DNA from 3 places in the Nonomuraea sp. NPDC050394 genome. Region 2 is predicted to be linked to each of the others. Evidence: riboswitches for the same ligand, from Rfam matches in the RefSeq annotation. Region 2 holds a riboswitch; each other region holds the start of a gene.
The links. Region 2 has a riboswitch for thiamine pyrophosphate ahead of thiO (glycine oxidase ThiO). Riboswitches for the same ligand answer to the same signal wherever they lie in the genome.
Positions count from the first base shown of each region.

Region 1: linked by a shared signal. The riboswitch ahead of ACIBKY_RS43000 (TenA family protein) and the one ahead of thiO (glycine oxidase ThiO) in region 2 are both predicted to bind thiamine pyrophosphate.
Region 3: linked by a shared signal. The riboswitch ahead of thiC (phosphomethylpyrimidine synthase ThiC) and the one ahead of thiO (glycine oxidase ThiO) in region 2 are both predicted to bind thiamine pyrophosphate.

Region 1 is NZ_JBITIO010000015.1:208,664-211,927, forward strand. Features, by position in the region: gene ACIBKY_RS42990 (MarR family winged helix-turn-helix transcriptional regulator) at 1-35, opposite strand, end outside; gene ACIBKY_RS42995 (MFS transporter) at 126-1,304, shown strand; TPP riboswitch at 1,273-1,367, shown strand; gene ACIBKY_RS43000 (TenA family protein) at 1,355-2,026, shown strand; gene ACIBKY_RS43005 (hypothetical protein) at 2,007-2,516, opposite strand; gene ACIBKY_RS43010 (TetR/AcrR family transcriptional regulator) at 2,588-3,235, shown strand.
Region 2 is NZ_JBITIO010000013.1:314,628-317,891, reverse strand. Features, by position in the region: gene ACIBKY_RS40395 (Rv2175c family DNA-binding protein) at 1-61, opposite strand, end outside; gene ACIBKY_RS40390 (NAD(P)/FAD-dependent oxidoreductase) at 92-1,246, opposite strand; TPP riboswitch at 1,305-1,421, shown strand; gene thiO (glycine oxidase ThiO) at 1,411-2,595, shown strand; gene thiS (sulfur carrier protein ThiS) at 2,708-2,908, shown strand; gene ACIBKY_RS40375 (thiazole synthase) at 2,901-3,264, shown strand, end outside.
Region 3 is NZ_JBITIO010000010.1:335,764-339,027, reverse strand. Features, by position in the region: gene ACIBKY_RS34860 (Coagulation factor 5/8 type domain-containing protein) at 1-308, opposite strand, end outside; gene thiC (phosphomethylpyrimidine synthase ThiC) at 366-2,072, opposite strand; TPP riboswitch at 2,065-2,177, opposite strand; gene ACIBKY_RS34850 (DUF6458 family protein) at 2,219-2,479, opposite strand; gene ACIBKY_RS34845 (shikimate kinase) at 2,510-2,995, shown strand; gene ACIBKY_RS34840 (GNAT family N-acetyltransferase) at 3,005-3,264, shown strand, end outside.

The DNA of each region.
Region 1 (3,264 bases), on a different contig from region 2:
CACTGGGCCAGCAGCATGTCCACCGCGTCGCTCATGGCGAAACCTCTTAACGTTCATAGACTTGACGTTCACACAATAAAGTGATGATATCTCAACGTTGAGATTATCAATGAGAGGTGATCGGCGTGTCCATCGTCACGCAAGAAGAGGTCTCACTGAAGGAATGGCTGGCCGTGGCGGCCGTGGCCGTGGGCACGTTCGCCATGGTCACCGTGGAGCAGTTGCCCGTGGGCCTGCTCACCGCCATCGGCGGATCCCTGGACATCTCCGAGGGCGCCGCCGGGCTCATGGTGACCGTGCCCGGCCTGGTCGCCTCCGCCACCGCGCCCCTGCTGCCCGTGGCGATCGGGCGGCTGGACCGGCGTACCGTGCTGATCGGGTTGCTCAGCCTGATGGTGGTGGCCAACGCGGTCTCCGTGGTGGCGCCCAACTTCGGCGTCATGCTGGCCTCCCGGTTCCTGGTGGGCATCGGGATCGGCGGCTTCTGGGCCCTCGCGGCGGGCATCGCCGTACGGCTGGTGCCGGAACGTCATGTCGCGCGGGCCACCTCGCTGGCCTTCGGCGGTGCGACCGCGGCGAACGTGCTCGGCGTCCCCGCCGGGACGCTCGTCGGCGGGCTCACCGACTGGCGGGTCGCCTTCGCCGCCGTCGGCGTGCTGGCCCTGCTGGTGGTCGGCGCGCTGCTGTGGCTGCTGCCGAGGATTCCCGCCACCGCCCCCGTCCGTCTGCGCGAGCTGCCGCGCCAGTTCCGCAACCCGGTCGTACGCGCCGCCGTCATCTCCACGTTCCTCGTGGTCAGCGGCCAGTACGCGGCCTTCACCTTCATCAGCCCGATCCTGCAGAACGTCTCCGGCGTGCCCGCCGACCTGATCGGCCCGGTCCTGCTCGGCTTCGGCGTCGCCGGAGTCATCGGCACCTTCGTCGGCTCGTCCTGGAACGTCAGGCGCCGGGTCATCACGCTGAGCGTGACCCTGGCCGTGATCATGCTGATCTTCCCGCTGGCCGGCACCACGCCGGTGACCGGCTCGATCCTCCTGCTGATCTGGGGTCTGGCCTACGGCGGCGCCCCCGTGGCCGTGCAGACCTGGATCCTGCAAGGGGCCGGAGCCTCGGCCGAGGCGGCGACCGCGCTGAACACCACCGTCTTCAACCTGGCCATCGCCTTCGGCGCCGCGTTCGGCGGGATCGTGGCCGACAACCTGGCCATCACCGGTGCCCTCTGGTTCGGCGCCCTCCTGATGGGACTCACCGCGCTGGCGGCTGTTACTGTGAGCGCGCGACGCGGGGTGCCCGCCAAGGGCTGAGATCCAAACCCGTCGAACCTGATCTAGTTCGGACTAGCGAAGGGACTGTCGTGTTCACCGACGACGCCTGGGCCCAAACCGCCGACCTGCTGCGGGCCATCCACGAGCACCCGTTCAACACCGCCCTGGGCGACGGCACGCTCTCCCGTGAGCGCTTCGCCTTCTACATCGTCCAGGACGCCCGTTACCTGGAGGCGTTCGCCAAGGCCCTGGCCACCGCGGCCGTCAGGGCGGCTGACCCGGACGAAATGGCCTTCTGGTCGCAGGCCGCCCACGACGCCATCGCCGCCGAGCGCACCCTTCACGAGGGCTACATCGAGCAGTACGGCCTGACGGCCGCCGACCTGACCGGCGTGCCCACCTCGCCGACGGCCCTCGGCTACTCCTCCTGGCTGCAGGCCACCGCGCTGTCGGCGCCGTACCCGGTGCTGGCGGCGGCGGTGCTGCCCTGCTTCTGGATCTACGAGGACGTCGGCGCCGCGCTGGTCGGCCGCAGCTCCGAGACCCATCCGTACCGCGCCTGGATCGCCACCTACGTCGATCCCGCCTATACCGCGTCGGTCACGCGGGCCAAGCAGATCACCGACCGCCTGGCCGCCGAGGCCGACCCGGCGCTCCTGGAGCAGATGCGCGCCGCCTTCGTGAAGGCGGCGGAGTTCGAGTGGATGTTCTGGGACAGCGCCTGGCAACTGGAGTCCTGGCCTACCGCGAAGTGGCTTTAGCCACCCGGATCAGCAGCACCACCACGGCGACCGAGCCGGCGGTGGTGAGCACGAGCTTGGCCCAGCTGGCGGCCGTCGCCCAGGCGGGCATGGCGTCCAGGGCCGCGGCGACCAGCGCGTGCGTGTCCACGCCGGGCAGCACCGGCTCCAGGAAGCGGGCCGTGAACACCTGGCCGGGAATGATGACGACGCCGAGCACGAGCAGGATCGGCTGGAAGATCCAGGAAAGGATCCGGCCGATCCGCCTGCCGGTCAGGTTGAGCACCGCCAGGGCCACCAGGATGACGATGATCACGATCGCCAGGCCCTCGCTGCCGGCGAAGCTGATGCCGTTCCGGGTCAGCAGTTCGAGAGGCTGGTTCTGGCGGGCCATCTCGGTCTCGGCGGCCTGCTGGGCGGCGGCGCCGTAGAAGGTCACGGAGTAGATCCCCAGCAGGAACGGGACCACGGTCAGTAGCTGGATCACCGCTGCGGCGATGCGGGCGTTCATGGATGTCTCCTCGTTTTTGAACTTAGTAAAACTGTAGGGCGTTGTTGAACTAAGTGCAATACGATGGCCGTATGTCGCTGACCAAGGAGCAGATCGTCCTGGCCGCCGTCGAGGTCCTGGATGCCGAAGGCGTGGCCGGCCTGAACATGCGGCGGCTCGGCGCCCAGCTCGACTCCGCCGCGACCGCCATGTACTACCACGTCAAGAGCAAGGACCGGCTCGTCGAGCTGGCCGCCGACCACGTCTTCGGCGAGATCGGGCTGCCCGATCCGGTCGCCATGGGCTGGCGCGAGGCCGCCGCTGAACTCGCCCGCGGCGCCCACGAGATGGTCGTCCGCCACTTCTGGCTGATCCCGGCCATGAGCACCCACGTCATCTACGGCCCCAACAAGGCCCGCTACGACGAGCACTGCCTGACCATCCACGAGTCGGCCGGGTTCGGCGCCGCCGCCGCCGACCGGGTCGCCGCGTCGATCCTGATGTTCGTGATCGGCGCCGCGCAGGGAGAGGCGGCCGAGTCGGCCCTGCGCGCGAAGGTACGCCGGGCGGGCGCCGACGAGGAGAAGCGGATGGACGAGGCGATGGCGGAGATGATCGAGACCGCCCGGCGCTTCCCCCGCCTGCGGGCCCGCCTGGAACCGGATTACCCCGGCGGCGGCGACGCCTTCGAGTTCGGCCTCTCGTCGCTGCTCGACGGTCTTTTCGCGCGCCTGGCTTGACCTCAACCTTGCTAGAGGTTGAAGAGTAG
Region 2 (3,264 bases):
TGAGCCACTCGCTGACGAGCTGGTCGGTCTCCCGGTCGATCTGTGCAACAGAAAGCGTCACGAAACCACAACTACCACATGGAGTGCTTGCTCAAACAACACAATCTCGTAGGGCCACATCCGGATCTACCAGGCGTTCCACATCAAGACGGGCGCCAGCCTCGATGAGACGGCGGCCCTGGACGAGGTCGCGGGGCCGGTCGGCGGCCAGCACGGCGGTGATCCGATCTTCCGCGGTCAGCCACACCGCCGACCACTTCAGCCCCTCGCGGTACACGACCCGGCCGCCCGCGGGGTGGTATCCGGCGTATTGCAGCATGTGACCGAACTGCTCCGACCAGAAGTACGGCACCGGGTCGTAGACCGCCTTCTCGCCCAGCAGCGTGGCGGCGGCCACGTCGGGAGAGTTGAGCGCGGTGTCCCAGTGCTCGACCCGCATCCTGGTCTGGAACCGGCGCGACCACCAGTTGGCGCAGTCGCCGACGGCCACCACGCCGGGCAGCGAGGTCCGCAGGTGCTCGTCGGTGACGACGCCGTTGTGCAGGTCGATGTCGGCGTCGGCGAGCCATTCGAGCACGGGGCGTGCGCCGATGCCGGAGACCACGACGTGCGCGGGCACGAACTCGCCGCCGACCAGCTCCACGCCGCCTTCGACGACCTCGCTGACCATCGTGTCGAGCCGCAGGTCGACGCCCTCGTACCAGGGCAGCGTGCGCGCGCCCATCTCGCCGATCGCGTGCGACAGCGGCGTTCCGGCCGCCTCGATCACGGTGACCACGCAGCCCGCCTTGCGCGCCGCGGTCGCCACCTCGGCGCCGATCCAGCCGGCGCCCACCACGGCCACCCGCGCGCCGGGCACCAGGGCGGCCCGCAGCACGTGGGCGTCGTCGAGCGTACGCAGCACGAGCTGGGGCCCCTCGCCCGGCAGCCGGATCGGCTCGGAACCCGTCGCGATCACCAGGCCGTCGTAGGGCAGCTCGCCCTCGGTGGTCTCCACCACGCCCTCACGCAGGCCCTTCGCGGCCACGCCCGGCCGGAAGTCGGCCCGCAGCGCGGCCAGGTCGGTGTCGACGAAGCTGTCGTCGCTCGTGCCCAGCAGCACCGCCTTCGACAGGGGCGGACGATCGTAGGGCCGGTGCCGCTCCTCGCCGAGGAGAGTGATCCTTCCTTCGAAGCCGCGCCCGCGCAGCGACTCGACACTGCGAACTCCGGCCAGGCCGGCTCCCACCACCACCACGTGATCCACGGTTCCGACCATACCGGGGTCATTCGTGGGAGTGCCTGCCGAGGCCGTAGGCTGGGACCGTAAGACGCGCGGGAGTCCGGCCTTAACCGGACTGAGAGGAAGGCTTCATCGGGCCTTCGACCGCAAGACACCTGATCCGGATCATGCCGGCGTAGGGAGCGGACATGCACGTGATCGTGGGCGGCGGCGTCGTCGGGCTCAGCGTGGCCTGGCGCCTGGCCCGCTCAGGACGGCCCGTCACCGTCGTCGACCCCGCGCCCGCCTCGGGCGCCACCCACGCCGCCGCGGGGATGCTCGCGCCGGTGAGCGAGGTCACGTTCACCGAGGAGCCGTTGCTGCGCCTGGGCGCGGCCTCCCTGGCGCGCTGGCCCGCCTTCGCCGCCGAGCTGACCGCCGACGCGGGGCTCGGTCCCGGGGCGCTCGACTACCGCGCCGACGGCACGCTCGACGTGGCCTTCGGCGCCGACGACCTGGCCGTCCTGGAGGAGACCGCGGGCTTCATGGAGAAGCTGGGGCTGCGGGTGGAACGGCTCAGCGGGCGCGAATGCCGCCGTCTGGAGCCCATGCTCGCGCCGTCGGTGCGCGGCGGCCTCCTGGCGCCCGACGACGCCTGGGTGGACCCGCGCAGGGTCGCCGGCGCGCTGCTGGCCGCCTTGGAGCGCCTCGGGGTCCCGATCGTGCGGGCGCGGGTGCGCGAGCTGCTGCGTGGCGATGAGGGCGTCCAGGGGGTACGGCTGAGCCCGGGTGACACCGGCGACGGGCCGCACCGGGAGACCGGCGGCGGGTCCTACCGGGAGGCCGGCGGCGGGCCGTACCGGGAGGCCAGTGACGGGCCGTACCCGGAGGAGCTGCGCGCCGAGCGGGTGGTGCTGGCGGCGGGGGCGTGGAGCGGCGCGCTGGCCCCGGTGCCGGTGCGGCCGGTGAAGGGCCAGATCCTGCGCCTGCGCTCGCCGCAACCGCTCCTGGGCAGGTGCGTGCGGGGCACGGTGCACGGCCTGCCCGTCTACCTGGTGCCGCGCGGCGACGGCGAGCTGGTCGTGGGAGCCACGCAGGAGGAGCTGGGGTTCGACACCCGGGTGACCGCGGGCGGGGTGTACGAGCTGCTGCGCGACGCCCGCGAGCTGGTGCCGGGGGTGAGCGAGCTGGAGCTGGCGGAGGTGGTGGCGGGGCTGCGGCCCGGCACGCCGGACAACCTGCCGCTCGTCGGGCCGGGTGGTGAGCCGGGGCTGCTGGTGGCCACCGGGCATCACCGGGGCGGGGTGCTGCTGGCCCCGCTCACGGCCGCCGTCCTCATGGGCGAGGAGCGCGAGCTGTCGTCGTTGTGCTCGCCCGCCCGGTTCGCGCCCTGAGCAGCGCTGCCGCCGAACCAGTCCCCGAACCAGCCACCGAACCGGCCGCCAACCCCACCTCCAACCCCACCTCCAAAATGTCCCAAAATTTCATCCCGAAGGGGGATATTTCATGAATGTGACGATCAACGGGGCCGCCCATGAGGTGCCCCTCGGGACGACGGTGGCGCAGGCCGTACGGACGCTGACCGACGCCACCAAGGGCGTCGCGGTGGCCGTGAACGACGAGGTGGTCACGCGCGGCTCGTGGGAGACCACGGCGCTGGCCGACCGCGACCGGGTCGAGGTGCTGACGGCGGTGCAGGGTGGATGAGCTGATCATCGGCGGGGAGAAGTTCGCCTCCCGCCTCATCATGGGCACCGGCGGCGCCCCCTCGCTGGACGTGCTCGACCAGGCGCTGGCCGCCTCGGGCACCGAGCTGACCACGGTGGCGATGCGGCGGCTCGACCCGTCGGCGCCCGGCTCCGTGCTCGACGTGCTGCGCGAGCGCGGCATCAAGGTGCTGCCCAACACCGCGGGATGCTTCACCGCGGGCGAGGCCGTGCTGACCGCCCGGCTGGCCCGCGAGGCGCTGGGCACCAACTGGGTCAAGCTCGAAGTCATCGCCGACGAGCGCACGCTGCTGCCCGACCCGATCGAGACGTTCGACGCGGCGGAGCGGCTGGTGG
Region 3 (3,264 bases), on a different contig from region 2:
CAGCTCCTGAACGTGGGCCAGCCGACCGGGTCGTGGGTGCCGGTCGGCTGACCGGTGCGGGTGAAGTTCTCGAACCAGGCGGCTTCGCCGTTCGGGAAGTGGTCGAGGCAGTCGACCAGCGCCCTGGCGATGCCGCCCGGGTCGAACGGCTTGCCGCAGAGCAGCTTGCCGCCGAACGCTTCGTAGGACATCAGGTGGCTGTGCGCGTCGATGAAGCCGCTCACGGGCTGCTCGCTGCGGGATAACGCGGGGGCGGGTAACGCGAGCAGGGCGATGGCGACCAGGACGGCGAGTATGCGGCTGATCACGCCCTCAGCGTGGGCTCCTTACAGACGCCAGTCAAGACCCAATATGAGTCCTACTCGCTATTTTGGGTCCGCCGGATCCAGATAGACCTCACCGCCCCTTTCGGTGAACTCCACCGCCTTCTCCGCCATGCCCGCCTGGATGGCCGCGGAGTCCGTCAACCCATGCTCCTCCGCATATTTCCGGACATCGTGGGTGATCTTCATCGAACAGAACTTCGGCCCGCACATACTGCAGAAATGCGCGGTCTTGGCGGGCTCGGCCGGGAGCGTCGCGTCGTGGAACGACCGGGCCGTCACCGGGTCCAGCGACAGGTTGAACTGGTCCTCCCAGCGGAACTCGAAGCGGGCGTCCGACAGCGCGTCGTCCCACTCCTGCGCCCGGGGATGCCCCTTGGCGAGGTCGGCGGCATGGGCCGCGATCTTGTAGGTGATGACGCCGGTCTTGACATCGTCCTTGTCCGGCAGGCCCAGATGCTCCTTGGGGGTGACGTAGCAGAGCATGGCGGTGCCGTACCAGCCGATCATCGCGGCGCCGATGCCCGAGGTGATGTGGTCGTAGCCCGGCGCGACGTCGGTCACCAGCGGGCCCAGCGTGTAGAACGGGGCGTCGTCGCAGATCTCGCGCTGCAGGTCCACGTTCTCCTTGATCTTGTGCATGGGCACGTGGCCGGGTCCCTCGATCATGACCTGCACGTCGTGCGCACGGGCGACCTTCGTCAGCTCGCCCAGCGTGCGCAACTCCGCGAACTGCGCCTCGTCGTTGGCGTCGGCGATCGAGCCGGGCCGCAGGCCATCGCCGAGCGAGAAGGCCACGTCGTAGCTCGCCAGCAGCTCGCACATCTCCCGGAAGTTCTCGTACAGGAAGCTCTCCCGGTGGTGGGCCAGGCACCACGCCGCCATGATCGAGCCGCCGCGCGAGACGATGCCGGTCTTGCGCCGCGCGGTCAGCGGCACGTACGCCAGCCGTACCCCCGCGTGCACGGTCATGTAGTCGACGCCCTGCTCGCACTGCTCGACCAGCGTGTCCCGGTAGACCTCCCACGACAGGTCGGCCGCCACGCCGCCGACCTTCTCCAGCGCCTGGTAGATCGGGACGGTCCCGATCGGCACCGGCGCGTTCCTGATGATCCACTCGCGGGTGGTGTGGATGTTGCGGCCGGTGGACAGGTCCATCACGGTGTCGGCGCCCCACCGCGTCGCCCAGGTCATCTTCTCCACCTCCTCGGAGATCGAGGAGGCGACCGCGGAGTTGCCGATGTTGGCGTTGATCTTCACGTGGAAGTTGCGGCCGATGATCATCGGCTCGCTCTCCGGATGGTTGACGTTGGCCGGGATGATCGCCCGCCCGGCCGCCACCTCCTTGCGGACGAACTCGCCGCTCACCCCCTCCCTGACCGCGACGAACTCCATCTCCTTGGTCACCACGCCCCGCCGCGCGTAGGCGAGCTGGGTCACGGGGGCCCCGGTGGCCCGCAGCGGCCTGCGCCCGTCGCCGGGGAAGACCTCGGTGTTCGCGCGGGCCCAGGCCTCCTGCTCCTTGAAGCCGTCGTCGATGGGCCGCACCTGGCGGCCGCCGTAGCGGGCGACGTCGCCGCGTTCGAGCACCCACACCTCCCGCAGCCGCGGCAGGCCCCGCGTGATGTCGGGGTTGTCCGGCCCCGAGGTGTCGTACAGCTCCACCGACGTCCCGTTCGACAGGTGCACCCGCCGCATGGGCACCCGCAGATCACCGAGATGGATCTTGGAAAAGCGCGCGTCACTCATCGCGCAAACTCCCTTCGCCGGCATTACCCGGATCAGGTTCTGGCGGTCGGCGGCTGCTCCAGCCGTCCTCTCAGCCCGTTGCACCGGGCTCCCGCGTTCGGACCGCGCCACCGTACCCCGGCGACCCGGGGTACGCACAAGACCCTTTACAGCGGCGGTTCGTCGATACGGCGCCTCTCCTCGTAGACCGTCGTCGTACGGCGCGCGTGCGGGTCCTCGTAGATCGGCTCCTCGATCACCCTGCGGGTAACGTGCATCCGGTACAGGCCGAACAGCAATCCGGCCAGACCACCGATCATGAGGACGACGCCGATCACATTGATGTCAAGACCGGCGAGGTCGAACTCGACCGCCCAGGTCAGGATCGCGCCGAGCATGATGAGGATGATGCCTCCGGCGATTGTCATAATGCACCTCCAGAGGAAACACCTATCCCCATGTCGAAGAACAAACCTGTCGTCGTGATCGGGCTCATGGGCTCGGGCAAGACGACCGTCGGCAAACTGCTGGCCCGCGAGCTCGGCGTGCCGCTCAGCGACAGCGACCCGTACCTGCGCGGCCGCTACGGCACCAGCGCCGCCGAGATCGCGAAGGCGGAGGGCGCGCACGTGCTGCACCAGAGGGAGGCCGAGCACGTGCTCCACGCGCTGACCGAGCCGCCCCAGGTGATCGCGGCGGCGGCCAGCACCGTGGAGGACCCGCGGGTACGCGAGGCGCTGCGCGCGGCCTTCGTGGTCTGGCTGGACGCCCCCGACGAGATCCTGGCCCAGCGGATGCGCTCGTCCGACCACCGCCCGGAGTTCTCGCCCTCCGCCATGCGGGCGCGGCGCGAGCCGTACTTCCTGCAGGTCGCCGACCTGCGGCTCGACGTCTCCACGGCCACCCCGGAAAACACGGCGACAACCATTTACGAGGCTCTATAAATTAGGGAAATGTTCGCGAACAAACCCACCCTCGCCGGTGATCGGGTCACCCTCGTACCCGTCGGGCCCGAGCACGTCGAGGGCCTGATCGAGCTCTGCGACGACCCCGAGGTCGCCAAGCTCACGGGCTCCCATACCCACAACGGGATCGCCCCCAAGGCGGCCCTGGAGTGGTACTCCACGCGAGGCGGCCACGAGGACCGGCTCGACCTGGCCATCATGGCCGCGGACGGGTACGTCGGCGAGATCGTGCTCAACGAGCTCGACAA